3 regions of the Aeromonas sp. AE23HZ002T15 genome follow, and region 3 is predicted to be linked to each of the others. Evidence: predicted binding sites of a transcription regulator. Region 3 holds the regulator's gene; each other region holds the start of a gene.

Region 1 (5,794 bases), 1.1 Mb from region 3:
GGGGCACCACCATATTGGTCACCACCCACTACATGGACGAGGCGGAGCGCTGTCACGGCCTCGCCATCATGGAGGCGGGCAAGGTGCGGGCCCAGGGCTCTCCCCAGGCGCTGATGGAGGCCATGAGCACCCGGGTGGTGGAGGTGCAGGCCAATGATCTGCGGCTGCTCAAGCAGCAGCTGCTGCAACTGGCGCCGGTGCGCTCCGCCGCCCAGCTCGGCCAGCGGCTGCGGGTGCTGGTGGACAAGGAGCTGGCGGATCCAGTGCCTTGGCTGCGGCAGGCCTGCCCGGCCCTGGCGGACGCCAGCCTGGCTCCGGTCAGACCCAGCCTGGAAGACGTCTTTGTCAGCTGCACCGGCCAGGAGCGCAGGGCATGAACAGTCTGAGGCGGCTCTGGGCCATCACCCAGAAGGAGCTGAGGCAGCTGGCGCGGGACAGGCTGACCTTCGGCATGGTGGTCATGATCCCCCTGCTGCAACTGCTGCTGTTCGGCTACGCCATCAACACGGACGTGCGCCAGATCCCGGCCGGGCTGGTGGACATGAGCGAGAGCGTGCCGGGGCGGCTGCTGGTGGAGGCGGTCAAGGCCACCCAGGTGGTGCAGATGGAGCGGCGCTACGTGGGCTTGCAGGAGGCGGAGGCCGCTCTGACCCGGGGGGAAGTGCGCGCCGTGCTGGTGCTGCCCCGGGATCTGAGTCGCCGCCTGAGCGACGGGGAGAGTGCGGGCCAGTGGCTGGTGGATGGCTCGGATACCGTCATCGCCGGCGCCCTGCTGGGGCTGCGCGCCATGCCCCTCACCGGACTCAAGCCGGGGGCCGAGAGCGCCCCCCCCACCTTCGAGACCGTGCTCTACTTCAACCCCTCCCGCCGGGCGGCGGTCAACATAGTGCCCGGCCTGCTCGGGGTGATCCTGACCATGACCATGATCATGTTCACCTCGGCGGCCATAGTGCGGGAGCGGGAGCGCGGCAACCTGGAGCTGCTCATCACCACCCCGGTCAGCTCGCTGGAGCTGATGATCGGCAAGATCCTGCCCTACATAGTGGTGGGGCTCGTCCAGGTAGTGATCATCCTCGGCCTCGGCCACCTCATCTTTGCGGTGCCCATCAACGGCGCCCTGAGCCAGGTGCTGCTGGCGACCCTGCTGTTTATCGCCGCCAGTCTGACCCTGGGGCTGCTCATCTCCACCCTGGCCCAGACCCAGTTGCAGGCGATGCAGATGACGGTGTTCATCCTGCTGCCGTCGATCCTGCTGTCGGGTTTCATGTTCCCCTACGAGGGGATGCCGGTGCCGGCCCAGTGGGTCGCCGAGGTGCTGCCCGCCACCCACTTCATGCGGCTCATCAGAGGCATCGTATTGAGGGGCGGCGACATGGGGGATCTGCTGCCGGACGTGCTCTGGCTGGCGGGCTTCACCCTGCTGATGCTGACCCTGGCCGCCCGCCGCTTCAAGAAGAGCCTGGATTGATCCGGGTCGGCCGGCCTTCTCTGGCTGGTCGACCTTCTTGTCGGATGGTGAGACTGGTGCTGTATGAGTCGTAAATGACGATTGAGACGGGTGTTCTCTGGCATAAGTGACTGTGAAAGTGAGGTTTGAGCAACATTCGTCTTGCTCATTGCGACGGGAGGGATTCTAATCGGCCGCCCGGTCTCGCCGGGCCTGCACCCCATCCGTCCATCTCTTGCTCCATCGCTCCCCATCATGACCGCCCAAGGCCACCTGCTGTTTGCCGTTACCTGCACCCTGATCGCCCACAAGCTGGAGCTGACTCCGGCCCTGGCAGATGCCAGCCTCTGGCAACTGGTGCCGCTGGCCCTGGCCAGCGCCCTGCTGCCGGATCTCGATCACCCCAAGTCCCTGCTCGGTCGGCGCCTGCCCTGGATCTCGGGGCCGCTGTCGCGGCTGTTCGGTCATCGCGGCTTCACCCACAGCCTGTTGGCGGTGGGGGCCGGCGTCTGGGGGCTGGCGCAGTTTCAGGGGCCCGGCCTTATCTCGGTGGCGGTGAAGGATGCCCTCATCATCGGCTACCTCAGCCATCTGTTGGGGGACTGGCTGACCCCGGCGGGGATCCCCCTGTTCTGGCCCCTGCGTCGGCGCTTTCGGTTGCCCGGCCTGCCCCTCAAGAGCGGGGGCGGTTACGAGGCGGCCTTCTGCCTGCTGACCCTGGCGCTGGCCAGTTACTGGGTTCAGGGTGGCCAGGGGCTGGGAACCCTGGCATCCCTGTTGCCGATCCTCTGAGCCCGGGGCCACTGGCGCTGACGGAGGCTAACGCCGGCGCTCGGCGCTTCTTGGCAGGGTGAGGTAGTCCGCGATCACCGGCAGCCCCAAGAGGTGGCGGCGCAGCATGTCGAGGGCCGCGAAGGCGAGGATCCGGCGCCCGCTGCCCGGATCCGGGTGGCGGACCTTCAGGGTCTGGCCGATGGACTCGCCATCGGCGCACAGCATCAGGGGCACACCATCGGCTCCCGCCCTTCCTATGGTGAGGCTGAGCCCAGCTCCTGCACCTGCAAGCTGCGCCAGCTCGCTGGGTAGCTGAGGGTCGAAGTGCGCCTGCAGTTGGGGATAGTCGTGGCAGAGGCCGAGCAGGGCGCCCCGGCTCTCCCCCTCCATCAGGGTGAGCGGCCGCTCGCCCAACAGGGCCAGGATCTGGCTGGCCGGCTCCTGGTTCCCCCGTCCCACCAACCAGGGCGAGATCTCCCCGAGCAGGCGCGCCTCGGCGGCATCCATGTCTACCACGCTCGCCCCGTGGCCGATGAGTTTCAACTCGATGAGCGGCATGGAGGAGCGATAGCCGAGCTCGATGCCCGTCGGCCAGGGGGCGGCATCCAGCCGGTCGGAGAGCGCCGATTCCGAGATGCCGAAGGTATAGAAACGGCGCAACTCGGTGTCGGTCTGCTCCCCGGCGAGGCGCTTGAGGCGCGGCATGATCTGCTCGCGCACCATCTGCTTGAACTCGAACGGCACGCCCGGGGTGAAGAACAGCTGGCTCAGGCCGTGGCCGGCCCTATGGCGGACCAGGAAGCCGCAGGCGGTACCCACCGGGTTGTCCAAGATCTCGCAGCCCTGGGGCAGATGGGCCTGTTTGGCGTTGCTGGCGGGCATGGGGATGCCCCGGGCTTGGTAGCGAGCCTCCAGGGTGGCGAGCCAGTCTGGGTATAGGGTGAGTGGCTGATCAAACGCCTCGGCCGCCGCCTGGGCGGTGAGATCGTCGGCGGTGGGCCCAAGCCCCCCGCATACCAGCACCACCTCGGCGCGCTCGCTGCTCTCTTGCAGCACGGCTTTGAGGTCCTTGAGGTTATCGCCGACGGCGGCGCGGCGGCGCACCTGCCAGCCCTGCTCCAGCAGCAGGGCGCTGAGCCAGGCGGCGTTGGTGTCCACCACCAGACCCGTGACGATTTCATCCCCCGTGCTGATTATCTCGATGCGCATGCAGACTCCTGAGGTCAAAGATGAGTGCCCTGCTCAGGGCTTGCCGTGTTCGAAGTAGTAGCTGATCCGGGTGCGCGGGTTCAAATACTCGAACACAGCCGGTGGCAGCCGTTTGGGGTGGATCACCTTGGCGATGGTGAGTTCGGCCTGCTCGAGATCGATGATGGCCGCCTCCTGGCGCGGGATGCGCGGATCGTACACCAGCACCGCGGGGTAGAGCAGGCGGGCACTGTTGACCGACATCACCAGCCCGACCTGGCCGTTGGAGAGCTGCACCACGCTGCCCGGCGGGTAGATCCCCATCAGCCGGATCAGCATGCCGAGGTAGTCGATGTTGAACTGCCCCTTGCGCAACTTGTAGAGGTTGCCGAGGGCGGAGTAGGGCACCTTGGCCTTCAAATGGCAGAGGTTGTCGTACTCGTTGACCAGGGAGACTATCTGGGTCAGGGGATCGAGCTGCGCCCCCTTGAGCCCCTCTGGCCCGCTGCCATCCAGGTACTCGTGGTGGTGGCGCACTATGCTCCTGGCCTGCTCCGGAAAATCCTTGGCGTGGCTCAGAAGATCCACTCCGTAGCGGGGATGCTGGGCCATCAGGTTCTGCTCAGGCCTGGTGAGGGGCCCGCTCTTGCGCAGCAACTGGCTCGGCAGCTTCAGCTTGCCGATGTCGTGGAACAGGGCCCCCATGCCGACCTGGCGGATCGCCTCAGCCGGCAGCTTGCACTCACGAGCCAGCAGCATGCTGAGCACGCTGACGTTGAGGGAGTGGAACTGCAGGCTGTTGTCATCCTCGCTGCCCGACACCAGGTGCAGCACCATCTCGTCCACCGACAACAGCTGCTCCGTCATGGCGTTGATCAGCTCCCTGGCCTCGCCGATGGCGTTGAGAGGGCGGGACTGGATCTTGCCCATCAGGTTGCGCACCTGGGCCAGGGATTGCTGGAAGTGCTTCTCGCACTGCTGCAGATCCCGGCGATAGCGCTGCAGCTGTTCGATGCGCCTGGCCTTCTCCTGCTGCATCTCCTGCTGGCGGCTGGCGAGGGTGCCGCCGTCGGTCGATGGCGCTCTGACCTGGTCGACGGGCCTGGGGGGCGTGTCGCTCTTGTCGGGGATGATGGTCACCAGCTTGAGGCCGAGCCGGCGGATGAGCGCTATCTCCTGCTCGTTCTTGAGCTTGAAGCTGGAGAACAGGAAGGGGTGTTCGCGCCAGCCCAGTGGCAGGGAGACATAATTGCCGACTTGCAGCCGATCTACCGAGATCTTGATACCTGTCATGGGCTTGGACATGAGAAACAGAGTGAAGTCGTATGCTAGTCAAAGGGTGGAATGAAGAAAAGGTATCTGATGACAGGGCCGGCGCTTTATTATAGGCTTCTAGATGTCCAGACATATTTACCGATGCAGTACAGGGAGTCAGCATGCCGATCAAGATCCCGGACCAGTTGCCCGCCGCCGAAGTGCTGGGGGAAGAGAACATCTTCGTCATGACGGAATCCCGGGCCGTCACCCAGAACATCCGCCCCCTGCGGGTGCTCATCCTCAACCTGATGCCCAAGAAGATAGAAACCGAGATCCAGCTGATGCGGATGCTCTCCAACTCGCCGCTGCAGGTGGACGTGGATCTGCTGCGCATCGACGATCGGGAGTCCAAGAACACCCCTCAGGCTCACCTCGAGAACTTCTACCATGACTTCGAGCAGGTGCGGGGCAACAACTACGACGGCATGATCATCACGGGGGCGCCGCTCGGGCTGGTGGAGTTCGAGGAGGTGGTCTACTGGCCGCGCATCGTCGAGATCATCGAGTGGTCCCATCAGCATGTGACCTCCACCCTCTTCCTGTGCTGGGCGGTGCAGGCGGCGCTGAAAGCCTTGTACGGCATGGAGAAACAGACCCACGGCGAGAAGCTGTCCGGGGTCTATCGCCACCATCGTCTCGATGAGCACGAGCCGCTGCTGCGCGGCTTCGATGACGAGTTCGTGGCGCCTCACTCCCGTTATGCGGCCTTCGACGGGGATCTCATTCGCGCCCACACCGATCTGCAGATCTTCGCCGAGTCGGAGGAGGCGGGGGTCTATCTGGCGGCGACCAAGGATTGTCGCCAGGTGTTCGTCACCGGCCACCCGGAATATGACGCCTCGACCCTGGACGGGGAGTACCAGCGGGATCTCGCGGCCGGGCTCACCCCAGCCGTGCCGGTCAACTACTACCCGGCCAACGATCCGACCCGGACGCCCCGCGCCAGCTGGCGCAGCCACGGCCACCTGCTGTTCTCCAACTGGCTCAACTACTACGTCTACCAGCTCACCAGCTACAAGGTGGAGGATATCGGCAAGGTGTTCACCTACGAGCAGCCCAAGCCCTAGA
Region 2 (5,794 bases), 220 kb from region 3:
TCACCATAGAGAACGACGGCCCCATCCCCGAAGAGTTTCGGCCGCTGATGGGCAACCGCATCTATGGTTGCGACGACTGCCAGCTCATCTGCCCCTGGAATCGCTATGCGGATGCGAGCCCGGAGGAGGACTTCAAGGCACGCCCCAACCTGCATCGCCCGCCCCTGCTCGAGCTGTGGCGCTGGGCCGAGAGCGATTTTCTCAAGCACACAGAGGGCAGCCCCATCCGCCGCATCGGCTATCGGCGCTGGCGTCGCAACCTGGCGGTGGCGCTGGGCAACGGCCCCGCCAGCCCCGAGGTGGAGGCGGCGCTGCAACAGGCGCTGGAGAGCGCCGACCCCATGGTGGCTGAGCACATCGACTGGGCGCTGGCGACCCTGGCGAGGCGCCGGCAGGATGAGAACCGAAAGACGAAGTTGCTGATCCGCTGCATCGAAAAAGGATTGCCAGATCACGCCTGAGTGATCAAACCCTTGCCTGATGTCAGCCATTTTTTCATGCTCTGCCGAGTTTGATCGTCGGCACACAAAAAGGAAGATTCTGATGCAGATGTTGGGAGTAGATATAGGGGGCTCCGGGATCAAGGGCTGCCTGGTCGATACGAAGACCGGCGAGCTCATCGGCGAGCGCCACCGCCTGGCCACTCCACAGCCGGCCACGCCGGCCGCCATCGCCCACACCCTCAAGGCGCTGGTCGAGCACTTCCAGTGGAAGGGGCCGGTGGGCTGCGGCTTCCCCGCCATCATCCACAACGGCATCGCCAAGAGCGCCGCCAACATCGACAAGAGCTGGGTCGAGACCGATGCCGCTCACCTGTTCTCGGACGTGACCGGCCTGCCCTGCCACGTGCTCAACGACGCCGACGCCGCGGGTATCGCCGAGATGCGCTTCGGCACAGGCCGGGATCGCAAGGGGGTCGTCATCCTCATCACGGTCGGCACCGGCATAGGCACCGCCATCTTCGTCAACGGTCAGCTGCTCCCCAACACCGAGCTGGGGCACCTGATGCTGGAAGGCATGATCGCCGAGCACTACTGCTCGGATGCGGTGCGCAAGCGCGAGGATCTCTCCTGGAGCCGCTGGGGCAAGCGCTTCAACAAGTATCTAGCCCGGCTGGAGTTCCTGTTCTCCCCCGACCTCTTCATCCTGGGGGGCGGCAGCGCCGCCAAGCTCGACAAGTTCATCGACAAGATTGAGACCCGGGCCCCCCTGGTGGCGGCGGCCAGCCTCAACCAGGCGGGCATCATAGGCGCAGCCCTCTACGCCGAGGCGCAGCAAGGGAAGTGATCCCCGCTCCCCGAAACTGGAGAGGCCCGGCAGATGCCGGGCCTCTCTCATGTTGCACAGGGGCGACGCCAAGTTGTCGCGGCGCCGGACCACCTCTCCTGACACCCTCTTCATGAGAAGACAGATTATCTGCCGGCAGGGTAACACCGGCGGCCAACCTTCACATCCCCTGCACCCTGCCTCATCACGTCCCTCGATAAAGCGCCGCTCAAACGGCTCCCTTTTCCAGCATCCATGAGCCCCATCCAGCCCCCTTCCCATCACAGGATCGTCCCTGAATAAAAAGCAGGCTCACCGTGAACTGACTGTTTATTGTTCTGAATTCACCGGGAAGATAAAAAAGAGAGCGAGACAAGGGAATAATATTCATGTCATCTTGTGGACAAGCCATTGGGAACAGCCAGACAGGCTCCCGACTAAAACCAGTGAAACAACGGCTTACAACTCACAAACCGTCATATGAACGGCACTCTGGTTTGTATTTCGAATTATATATCCACGACTCTCCAGACCCTCTTCGCCATAGCCGGATGGCGGCAATCCTTATCCATTTTTTAGACGTCTAGACGTAGAAACACGCGTTGACATGGCCATCCAGACATCTTAGCATCATCCTCCATAATGACAGAGCAACCCAGTGAAACCTCTGCCCAATTCACCCGCCTGTAGCGCCCTGTGCTTTAAGGCTGTTAGCACGGAAGAATCCATGATTAAGTTGATCGGTCTCAACAAAGTCTACGGTAAAGGCAGTGATGCCGTGCACGCCCTGCGTGATGTCAGCCTGCATGTGCCCCAAGGCAAGATCTTCGGGGTGATCGGCGCCTCCGGTGCCGGCAAGAGTACCCTCATTCGTTGCGTCAACCTGCTGGAGCGCCCCACCGAGGGTCAGGTCATTGTCGATGGCCAGGATCTGGTGGCCCTGCCCGAGCGGGATCTGACCCAGGCTCGCCGCCAGATCGGCATGATCTTCCAGCACTTCAACCTGCTCTCTTCCCGCACCGTGTTCGCGAACATCGCCTTCCCGCTGGAACTGGCGGGCTGGAGCAAGGATAAGATCCAGAGTCGGGTCGAAGAGTTACTGTCCCTGGTGGGGCTGGAAGCCCGTGCCCAGGCCTATCCGTCCGAGCTGTCCGGCGGTCAGAAGCAGCGCGTCGCCATCGCCCGAGCCCTGGCGCCCGCTCCCAAGGTGCTGCTGTGCGACGAGGCCACCTCGGCCCTGGATCCCCAGACCACCCGCTCCATCCTGACCCTGCTCAAAGAGATCAACATCAAGCTGGGGCTCACCATCCTGCTCATCACCCACGAGATGGACGTGGTGAAGGGGATCTGCGACGAGGTCGCCATCATCAGCGACGGCAGCCTCATCGAGCAGGGGGAAGTGGCCTGGTTCTTCAGCAACGCCAAGACCCAGCTGGCCCGTGACTTCATTCACTCCACCATCCATCTGGAGGTGCCGCAGGAGTACCAGGAGCGGATGAGCCCGGAGCGCGTGCCCGGCAGCTACCCCCTGGTCAAGCTCGGCTTCACCGGTTCGACCGTCGACTCACCGCTGATCTCCGAGGTGAGCCGCCGTTTCAACATCGATATCAGCATACTGAGTGCGGACATCGAATACGCCGGCGGGGTCAAGTTCGGCTTCCTGCTGGCCGAGCTGTTCGGGGACGAGGCCCAGTGCGAGGCATCCCAGCAGTTCTTCATCGACAACCACATTCAGCTGGAGGTAATGGGTTATGTCCGAAGCAATGATTAATCTGCTGATCTCGGCCCTCGGCGACACCCTGATCATGGTGTTTGCCTCCGCCCTGTTCGGCTGCCTGCTCGGCCTGCCGCTCGGCGTGGCGCTGCACGTGACCAAGGCCGGCCAGATCCTGGCCAACCCGGTGCTGAACCGGACCCTGGGCGTCATCGTCAACGTCGGTCGCTCCGTGCCCTTCATCATTCTGCTGGTCGCCATCATTCCGCTGACCCGCTTCATCGTCGGCACCAGCATAGGCACCATAGCCGCCATAGTGCCGCTGACCATAGGCGCCGTGCCCTTCATCGCCCGCCTGGTGGAAGGAGCCCTGATGGAGGTGCCGGACGGCCTGCTGGAAGCGGCCAAGGCCATGGGGGCCAAGCCCTTGCAAATCATCACCAAGGTGCTGCTGCCCGAGGCCCTGCCCGGCATCCTCAACAGCGTCATCATTACGCTCGTCACCCTGGTCAACTACTCCGCCATGGCCGGTGCCATCGGGGGGGGCGGTCTCGGCGATGTGGGTATTCGCTACGGCTACCAGCGCTTCGACCCCACCGTCATGCTGGTCACCGTGGTCATTCTGGTGGTGCTGGTTCAACTCATCCAGAGCGCAGGTGAGCGCCTGGTTCAACAATGTGATCATCGTTAATCGTCGATTTCTGACAGGAGGTTTTTATGAAATTGGGCATTAAATCCGCTGCGGCTGCACTGCTGGCAACCCTGGTTCTGGTCGGCTGCGGCCAGAAGGAAGAGAACAAGACCCTGAAGGTGGGCGCCATCGCCGGTCCCGAGACCGAGCTGGTCGAGACCGCCGCCAAGGTCGCGAAAGAGAAGTTCGGCCTGAACGTCGAAGTGGTGACCTTCTCCGACTACGTCACCCCGAATGTGGCACTGAACGACGGCAGCGTCGACGTCAACGCCTTCCAGCACAAGCCCTATCTGGATGCCCAGATCCGTGATCGCGGCTTCAAGCTGGTACCGGTTGGCAACACCTTCGTCTACCCGATCGCCGGTTACTCCAAGAAGATCAAGGCGCTCTCCGAGCTGAAAGACGGCGCCCAGATCGCGGTGCCGAACGATCCGACCAACCTGGGTCGCTCCCTGATCCTGCTGGAGAAGCAAGGTCTGCTCAAACTGAAAGAGGGTGCCGGCCTGGAAGCTACCGTACTGGACATCGCCAGCAACCCGCGCAACTTCAAGATCGTCGAGCTGGAAGCCGCTCAGCTGCCGCGCTCCCTGGAAGATGTGGATCTCTCCATCATCAACAACACCTTCGCCGGTCAGATTGGGCTGACCCCGACCGAGAACGGCCTGTTCGTGGAAGACAAGGAGTCCCCCTACGTCAACCTGATCGTTGCCCGCGAGAACAACAAGGATGACGAGAAGGTCAAGGAGTTCGTCCAGTCCTTCCAGACCGACGAGGTCTACAAGAAAGGCACCGAGCTGTTCAAGGGCGGCCTGGTGAAAGGTTGGTAACCACTTACTCTGTAAAAAAGGCCGCGCCAAGCGTGGCCTTTTTTTTTACCCCCGCTATCATAGGCCACAAGCACGGCAACACGACAAAAATCAGAACAATGAAGAAATGGTATCTGGCCTACTGCAAGCCCAAGGAAGAGGCCCGCGCCCGCGCTCATCTGGCAGCCCAGGGCGTCGAATCCTATTACCCCATGGTGGAGATCGAGAAGCTGCGCCGCGGCAAGCGAGTACCGGTTCGTGAACCCATGTTCCCCAACTACCTGTTCATCTACGTCGATCTCGAGGTGATCCCGCCCATCACCCTGAAGTCGACCCGCGGCATCAGCCGCATCATCCATTTCGGCAAGGAGTGGAGCTCCGTCAGCAGCCAGATCATCTACCGCCTGATGAGCCGCGACGACAGCGACGAGGCGAGGGCCTGCTACGCCCGCCTGCCGAGCCAGGGGGACAAGGTGCTCATCGAATCGGGTCCCCTCGCCGGCTTCGAGGCCATCTATCTGGAGCCGGACGGCGAGAAGCGGGCCATCCTGCTGGTCACCTTGCTCAATCAGGAAACCAGCAGCAGCTTCGACAACGAGAGCTTCCGCCGGCTGGATTGATAGCGGCTCCGGCAGTCTCTGCAAGGCATATAGACAAGAGGCGGGCATGGGCCCGCCTCTTGCTCATCTCCACGTCGCTCATCTCAGCTCGAAACGGCTGATGGCCGAGGTCAATCGACCCGTCTCCAGGGTCAGGCGCTCGACGATCGCCTCCCCCTGCCGGCTGTGTTCGCTGGAGTGACGGCTGAGGGTGGCGATTTCCTCCACGGTTCCCGCCACCTCCTGCGCGACCCTGGATTGCTGATCGGTCGCGGTGGCTATGGTGCCGAGCTGGCTGGAGAGATCCTGCACCAGCTGCATCATGGTCTCCAGCGCCCCGGTCACCGAAGTCACCACCTCATGCCCCTGCGCCACCAGCCGGGTGCCGCTGCCTATGGTGTCGGCGGTCTGGCGGGTCTGGTGCTGTATGCTTCCTATGGTCTGATTGATCTCCGCCGTCGACTGGCTGGTGCGGCTGGCCAGCTGGCGCACCTCGTCGGCCACCACCGCAAAGCCCCGTCCCTGCTCGCCGGCACGGGCAGCCTCGATGGCGGCATTGAGCGCCAGCAGGTTGGTCTGCTCGGCGATGGTGGCGATCACCTCGGTGACGCGCCCCACCTGCTCGCTCTGGCTGCTGAGCAGCCCCATCGCCTGGTTGGCCTCGGTGATCATGACGGCAATCTGCGCCATGGTGGTCTCCATGCGCACCAGGGCGTCG
Region 3 (5,794 bases):
GCCCCTGGAGGTGATCCCTTGGCCCCTCGACCGGATCGATGAATTGTTGGCGCGACCCGACTTTACCGAGTCGCGCAGCATCAGCGCCCTGCTGCTGGCCCAGAAGTGGCTGGCGGAGCAGGGAAATGAGCGCCCCTAGGGCGCAGTGTGTAGAAAACAGAGGTAGCGAGATGCAGGAGCTGTTGGCCTGGGTGCCTGGGGTCAAGGAGATAGCCCGCGAAGCGGGGCGGATCCTTCACGAAATCTATCACGGCGGTCAATTCGAGCGTCAGCTGAAGGAGGATGCGACCCCGGTCACCAGTGCCGATCTTGCTGCCGATGCCTACCTCAAACAGGCGCTGTCGGCGCTCACCCCCCATATCCCCGTGTTGACCGAAGAGGCGGCGGACGTGCCTTTCAGCCAGCGGGCAAACTGGCGCCAGTACTGGCTGGTGGATCCCCTGGACGGCACCGGCGAGTTCATCGCCGGCAGCGGCGACTTCGCCACCCTGATCGCCCTGGTGCAGGACAACGTACCCGTGCTCGGGGTCATCTATGCGCCGGAGTCCGACGTGCTCTACTGGGCGGTGCGTGGCCATGGCGCCTTCAAGGAGGCTGGGGGGGAGGTCTATCCTATCAGCGCCATGCACCACGAACACGATCAGCCGGACGCCCTGGTGGTGGCCATCAGCCGTCGCCAGAAGTTGGAGCGACTGACCCGCCGCCTCAACCCGGCCATCAACTACGAGCTGATCCCGCTCGGTTCCAGCTCCCTCAAGTCCTGTCTGGTGGCGGAGGGGGCCGCCGACTGCTACGTGCGCCTCGGCCCCACCGGCGAGTGGGACACGGCCGCCGCCCAGTGCATCGTCGAGGCGGCCGGGGGGCGCATCCTCAGCCTGGCGCTGCAGCCCCTCAGCTACAACGAAACGGAGTCGCTGGAGAACCCGGACTTCATCGTGATGGGGGATCCGGATCTCGCCTGGGGCAAGATCCTGGTCAGCTGACGGGGCCGGGATCCCGCAGCCGACATCGCAAAGGGCGGCCTCAGGGTCGCCCTTTGCATTAGCGCGATCCTCTGCCGTTATCGGACTTTGACAGGGATATTCGCTGGCAAATGCGAGTCGTGGCAGTGGATCATCACACTTATCCAGGATGGAATGGTGGGTGGTTTCATGTAATTCTGTAAATGCTCGTTCTGTCAAAATAAAAAATCAGACTGATCGTGAATTTTGGTTTTATGTATCGTAAAAATCCTGATGTCAGGATATATGGAATTACATACTCCGATTATCCAGCCCAATCTCACTGGCTTGGCCGCTCTTTGGCAGTGAGATCTGCCAGTTCCGATTTTTGAGAATTAAATTCTGAAAGAGCACAATTATTTCAGTTTTAAATACTGACAATAAGTGAATTACCGATGAGTTTATCTGCAGAGGTCACAACGGAGCTATCCGGTTCCCGATCCGTCGCCGCCCACACCGGCTGGCGTCGTCACGACACTCACTGGGTCATCAGCCTGTTTGGCACCGCCGTCGGCGCCGGCATCCTGTTCCTGCCCATCAACCTGGGGCTAGGCGGGATCTGGCCCCTGGTCATCGTCGCCGTGCTGGCGGGTCCCATGACCTTCCTGGCCCACCGTGGCCTGGCGCGCTTCGTGCTCTCCTCCTCTCGCCCCCAGGCGGATTTCACCGAGGTGGCGGAAGAGCATTTCGGCAAGATGGCCGGCCGCCTCATCTCGGCGCTCTATTTTCTCTCCATCTTCCCCATCCTGCTCATCTACGGTGTCGGCCTGACCAACACGGTGGAGAGCTTCATGGTCAACCAGCTCGGCATGGCCACCCCGAACCGGGTGATGCTCTCCGGCGTGCTGGTGTTCGCCATGATTGCGGTGATGCTGGCCGGTGAGAAGGCCATGCTGCGGGCCTTCGCCTTCATGGTCTACCCGCTGGCGGCCATACTGGCGGCCCTCTCTGTCTATCTCATCCCCCAGTGGCACTGGCCGGAAATGGTGGCCTTCGGGGGGGCCAGCTTCCTCAACACCGTCTGGCTGGCGCTGCCGGTGACGGTATTCGCCTTCAGCCACGCCGCCGCCATCTCCGGCTTTGCCAACGTGCAGCGCCGGGAGTACGGCGAGCAGGCGGAGGCCAAGAGCGGCCTCATACTGCGCAACACCACAATCATGCTGGTGGGCTTCGTGTTGTTCTTCGTCTTCTCCTGCGTGCTGAGCCTCTCCCCGGCCCAGCTGGCGGAGGCCAAGGCGCAAAACGTCTCAGTGCTCTCCTATCTCGCGAACATCACAGACAACCCTGTGATCATCACCCTGGGGCCGCTCATCGCCTTTATCGCCATCAGCTCCTCCTTCCTCGGCCATTTCCTGGGGGCCCGCGAGAGCCTCAAGACCCTGATCGCCAAGCCCACCGGCCTGTCGCTGGCCAAGGCGGACAGGATCGGCATCGCCCTGATGTTCTTCGCCATCTGGGGGGCTGCGGTCATCAACCCCGGCATCCTCGGCCTGATGGAGACCCTCTCCGGCCCCGTCATCGCCATGATCCTCTTCATCATGCCGGTGGTGGCCATCTACAAGGTGGAGGCACTGGCTCGCTTCCGTCAGGGCTGGGCCAACGGCTTCATCCTGCTGACCGGAGCGCTGGCGGTGTCGGCGCTACTGTTCAGCCTGCTGAAGTAACGGACGGCCTCTTGTGGGAGGCAGAAATACACAGAGAGGCGACCCCGGGGTCGCCTCTCTTGTTTTATTCGACTGAGTTTTTTCTATCGGGGGCTTAGCCCAGCTTGGCGCCGTTCTCCACCGCCCGCTCCGGGATGGCCATCACCACGGCTCCGTCCGGCCGGTAGAAGCCGGTGAGCAGAAACTCCGACTGGAAGGGGCCTATCTGCTTGGTGGGGAAGTTCACCACGGCCACTATCTGGCGGCCCACCAGATCGTCCGGTTGATAGAGGTCGGTTATCTGGGCGCTGCTCTTGCGCACCCCGATCTCGGGGCCGAAGTCCGCCCACACCTTGTAGGCGGGCTTGCGCGCCTCGGGGAAGGGTTCGACCCTCACCAGGGTGCCGACTCTCAGCTCCACCATCTCGAAATCCTGCCAGCTTATGGTCTGCATCTTGGCTCCTTATCTTGCCTGTTTAGCGCGATGCTCAGCATGCCCGAACCACCGTCGTCTTGTCTTCGGTGCAGAGCCGATCCGTTATGGCAACTGGCCGTTTTGTTGGCGCCAGAGGGACGGGGTCAGGCCGGTCTCGGTGAGGAAGCGTTCGGCGAAGGCCCCCTGATCCTGGTAACCGCAGCGGCAGGCTATCTCGCCGATGGGAAGGGCTGTCTGGGCCAGCAGGGTGCGGGCCAGCGTCATGCGCCGCTGCCGGATGTAGTGGGAGACGCTCATGCCCAGCTGCTGGCGAAAGGCGTGCTTGAACTGGCTCTGGCCGAGGCAGGCGAGGGCGGCGAGGCGCTCGTTGCCGAGGGGCTCGGCGAGGTGGGCTTCGATATGGCGCTGTACCCTGAGGATGCGGGGGGAGACAGGGGCGGCGGCGTTCTGGCCCTCGGCCAGCAGGTTCAGCCAGATCTGCTCCATCCCCGCCACGTGGCGACCCTGTGCCACCATCTGGCGCAGGAAGGCAAGGTAGTGGCGCTGGGGCTCGTCCAGCTCGATAAAGGGGCGCTCGGTGAGGGGGGCCGGCAGCCATTGGCTCTCCTGCACCAGGAAGGAGAGGGTCGGATCGGCGGCGTAATCGTGACGCTCCCCCGGCACTATGATGCAGGCAAACCCGGGGGGAAGGCGCCGACCCCTGCCCTGCACCTCTATCTCGATGGGACCGTCCAGGGGGATCACCAGCTGGGCGAAGTCGTGGCTGTGACTGCTCACATCGTGCTGATAGCGGCGCAGGCTGAAGGGAAGGGGAGTGGATGACAATGACGCGGCCAGGGGCCGCGTCATTGAGGGGGGAGGACTCTTCGCCATCTGCTCGGCAGATTATTCGGCGTCGTAGTCTTCGATTTCCTTGCCGAGCGCTTCCATGATGGCGCGCGCCTCGGCAGGGACGCTGTCCGGGTGATCCTTGCGCAGATCCTCGTCACCGGGCAGCGGCTGGCCGGTAAAGGCGTGCAGGAAGGCTTCACAGAGCAGCTCGCTGTTGGTCGCATGACGCAGGTTGTTCACCTGGCGACGGGTGCGCTCATCGGTCAGCACCTTCAGCACCTTGAGCGGGATCGAGACCGTAATCTTCTTGACCTGTTCGCTCTTCTTGCCGTGTTCCGCATAGGGGCTGACGTAGTCGCCGTTCCACTCTGTTCCCATGATCCACCTGTTCTCATTTGGTCGTGAGCGCGGATTTTAACCCTTAAGGAATTCAATGGCAATCCAACAGCAAAGCCATTTAGACGTCCAGAAGTGTTGACGGCTTTTTTGTGCTGACGTAAGGTGGTTCACCATAGGCCAGCAATGGCAGGCTGGTCGTGGCAGAGGTGCGGCGACTATCCCCCAGCGACAGTTCAAGGAGAGAGTGACATGACCCACAAGGCCACCCTGGCGGTACGTACCGGCATTGAGACAGATACCCAGCACGGCGCCGTGGTGCCGCCCATCTACCTCTCCAGCAACTACACCTTCGCCGATTTCGGCGAGCCGCGCACCTACGATTATGCCCGCTCCGGCAACCCGACCCGCACCAACCTGGCGGACGCCCTGGCGGCCCTGGAAGGGGGGGCTGGCGCCGTGGTGACCGGCACCGGCATGGGGGCCGTGCACCTGGTGACGACTGCCCTGCTCAAGGCCGGCGATCTGCTGATCGCCCCCCACGATTGCTACGGCGGTACCTGGCGCCTGTTCGAATACCTGGCGGCCAAGGGCCACTATCGGGTGCAGTTCGTGGATCAGGGGGACGAGGTGGCGTTGGCCGAGGCGCTTTCCCAGAAACCGGCGCTGGTGTGGGTGGAGACCCCCTCCAACCCCCTGCTGCGGGTGGTGAACGTGGCCGCCATCGCCGCCGCCTCCCACGAGGTGGGCGCCCAGGTGGTGGTGGACAACACCTTCCTCTCGCCTCTGTTGCAGCAGCCCCTGACCCTGGGCGCCGATGTGGTGGTGCATTCCACCACCAAGTACATCAACGGCCACTCAGACGTGGTGGGCGGCGTCGCCATCGCCAAGGAGGCCGTCCTGGCCGAATCCCTGGTGTGGTGGGCCAATTGCCTGGGACTGACCTCGGGGGCGTTTGATTCCTACCTCACCCTGCGGGGCCTGCGCACCCTGGCGCCGCGCCTGCGCACCCATCAGGAGAACACGGACAGGATCCTCGCCTTCCTGCAGCAACAGCCCCTGGTGAAGACGATTTATCACCCCAGCCTGCCGAGCCATCCGGGCCACGAGATTGCGCGTCGTCAACAGTCTGGCTTCGGCGCCATGCTAAGTTTTGAACTCGATTGCAACGAGGCGGGGCTGCGTACCTTCCTGGCGGCCCTCGAGCTCTTCTCGGTGGCCGAATCACTCGGCGGGGTGGAGAGTCTGGTGGCCCATCCCGCCAGCATGACCCACAGGGCCATGACCCCGGCGGCGCAACAGGCGGCGGGCATCAGCGCCCAGCTGCTGCGCCTGTCGGTCGGCATAGAACACGGTGAAGACCTGGTGGCCGACCTGGCCCGGGCATTTGAACAAGCAGCACTGGCAGAACAGGTGAAGTAAATGGAACAGCAGCAAGGAGAGGTAGCGGTGGCAGCAGAAGCGGTACTGAAGCGGCGCCATGTGCACAAGTTTGGCGGCAGCAGCCTGGCGGATCCCGTCTGTTATCGCCGGGTGGCCAGCATAGT

The links. Region 3 encodes MetJ, which represses methionine synthesis genes. Its sites were predicted from a motif close to AGANNTCTAGANNTCT; they were not measured.
Region 1: the regulator MetJ is predicted to act here: its motif matches at 4,804-4,819, upstream of metA (homoserine O-succinyltransferase MetA).
Region 2: the regulator MetJ is predicted to act here: its motif matches at 1,844-1,859, upstream of metN (methionine ABC transporter ATP-binding protein MetN).

The regions. Positions count from the first base shown of each region.
Region 1 covers NZ_CM201342.1:2,141,069-2,146,862, reverse strand. Annotated here, with positions in the region: gene ACT5M9_RS09910 (ABC transporter ATP-binding protein) at 1-377, shown strand, start outside; gene ACT5M9_RS09905 (ABC transporter permease) at 374-1,468, shown strand; gene ACT5M9_RS09900 (metal-dependent hydrolase) at 1,703-2,239, shown strand; gene ACT5M9_RS09895 (CinA family nicotinamide mononucleotide deamidase-related protein) at 2,267-3,430, opposite strand; gene ACT5M9_RS09890 (HD-GYP domain-containing protein) at 3,464-4,702, opposite strand; gene metA (homoserine O-succinyltransferase MetA) at 4,846-5,793, shown strand.
Region 2 covers NZ_CM201342.1:3,420,739-3,426,532, reverse strand. Annotated here, with positions in the region: gene queG (tRNA epoxyqueuosine(34) reductase QueG) at 1-461, shown strand, start outside; gene ppgK (polyphosphate--glucose phosphotransferase) at 544-1,287, shown strand; gene metN (methionine ABC transporter ATP-binding protein MetN) at 1,994-3,037, shown strand; gene ACT5M9_RS16045 (methionine ABC transporter permease) at 3,018-3,671, shown strand; gene ACT5M9_RS16040 (methionine ABC transporter substrate-binding lipoprotein MetQ) at 3,698-4,498, shown strand; gene rfaH (transcription/translation regulatory transformer protein RfaH) at 4,597-5,097, shown strand; gene ACT5M9_RS16030 (methyl-accepting chemotaxis protein) at 5,176-5,794, opposite strand, start outside.
Region 3 covers NZ_CM201342.1:3,197,721-3,203,514, forward strand. Annotated here, with positions in the region: gene nudE (ADP compounds hydrolase NudE) at 1-139, shown strand, start outside; gene cysQ (3'(2'),5'-bisphosphate nucleotidase CysQ) at 171-983, shown strand; gene ACT5M9_RS14995 (aromatic amino acid transport family protein) at 1,397-2,665, shown strand; gene ACT5M9_RS15000 (tRNA-binding protein) at 2,760-3,098, opposite strand; gene ACT5M9_RS15005 (helix-turn-helix domain-containing protein) at 3,183-3,929, opposite strand; gene metJ (met regulon transcriptional regulator MetJ) at 3,966-4,289, opposite strand; gene metB (cystathionine gamma-synthase) at 4,500-5,669, shown strand; gene metL (bifunctional aspartate kinase/homoserine dehydrogenase II) at 5,670-5,794, shown strand, end outside.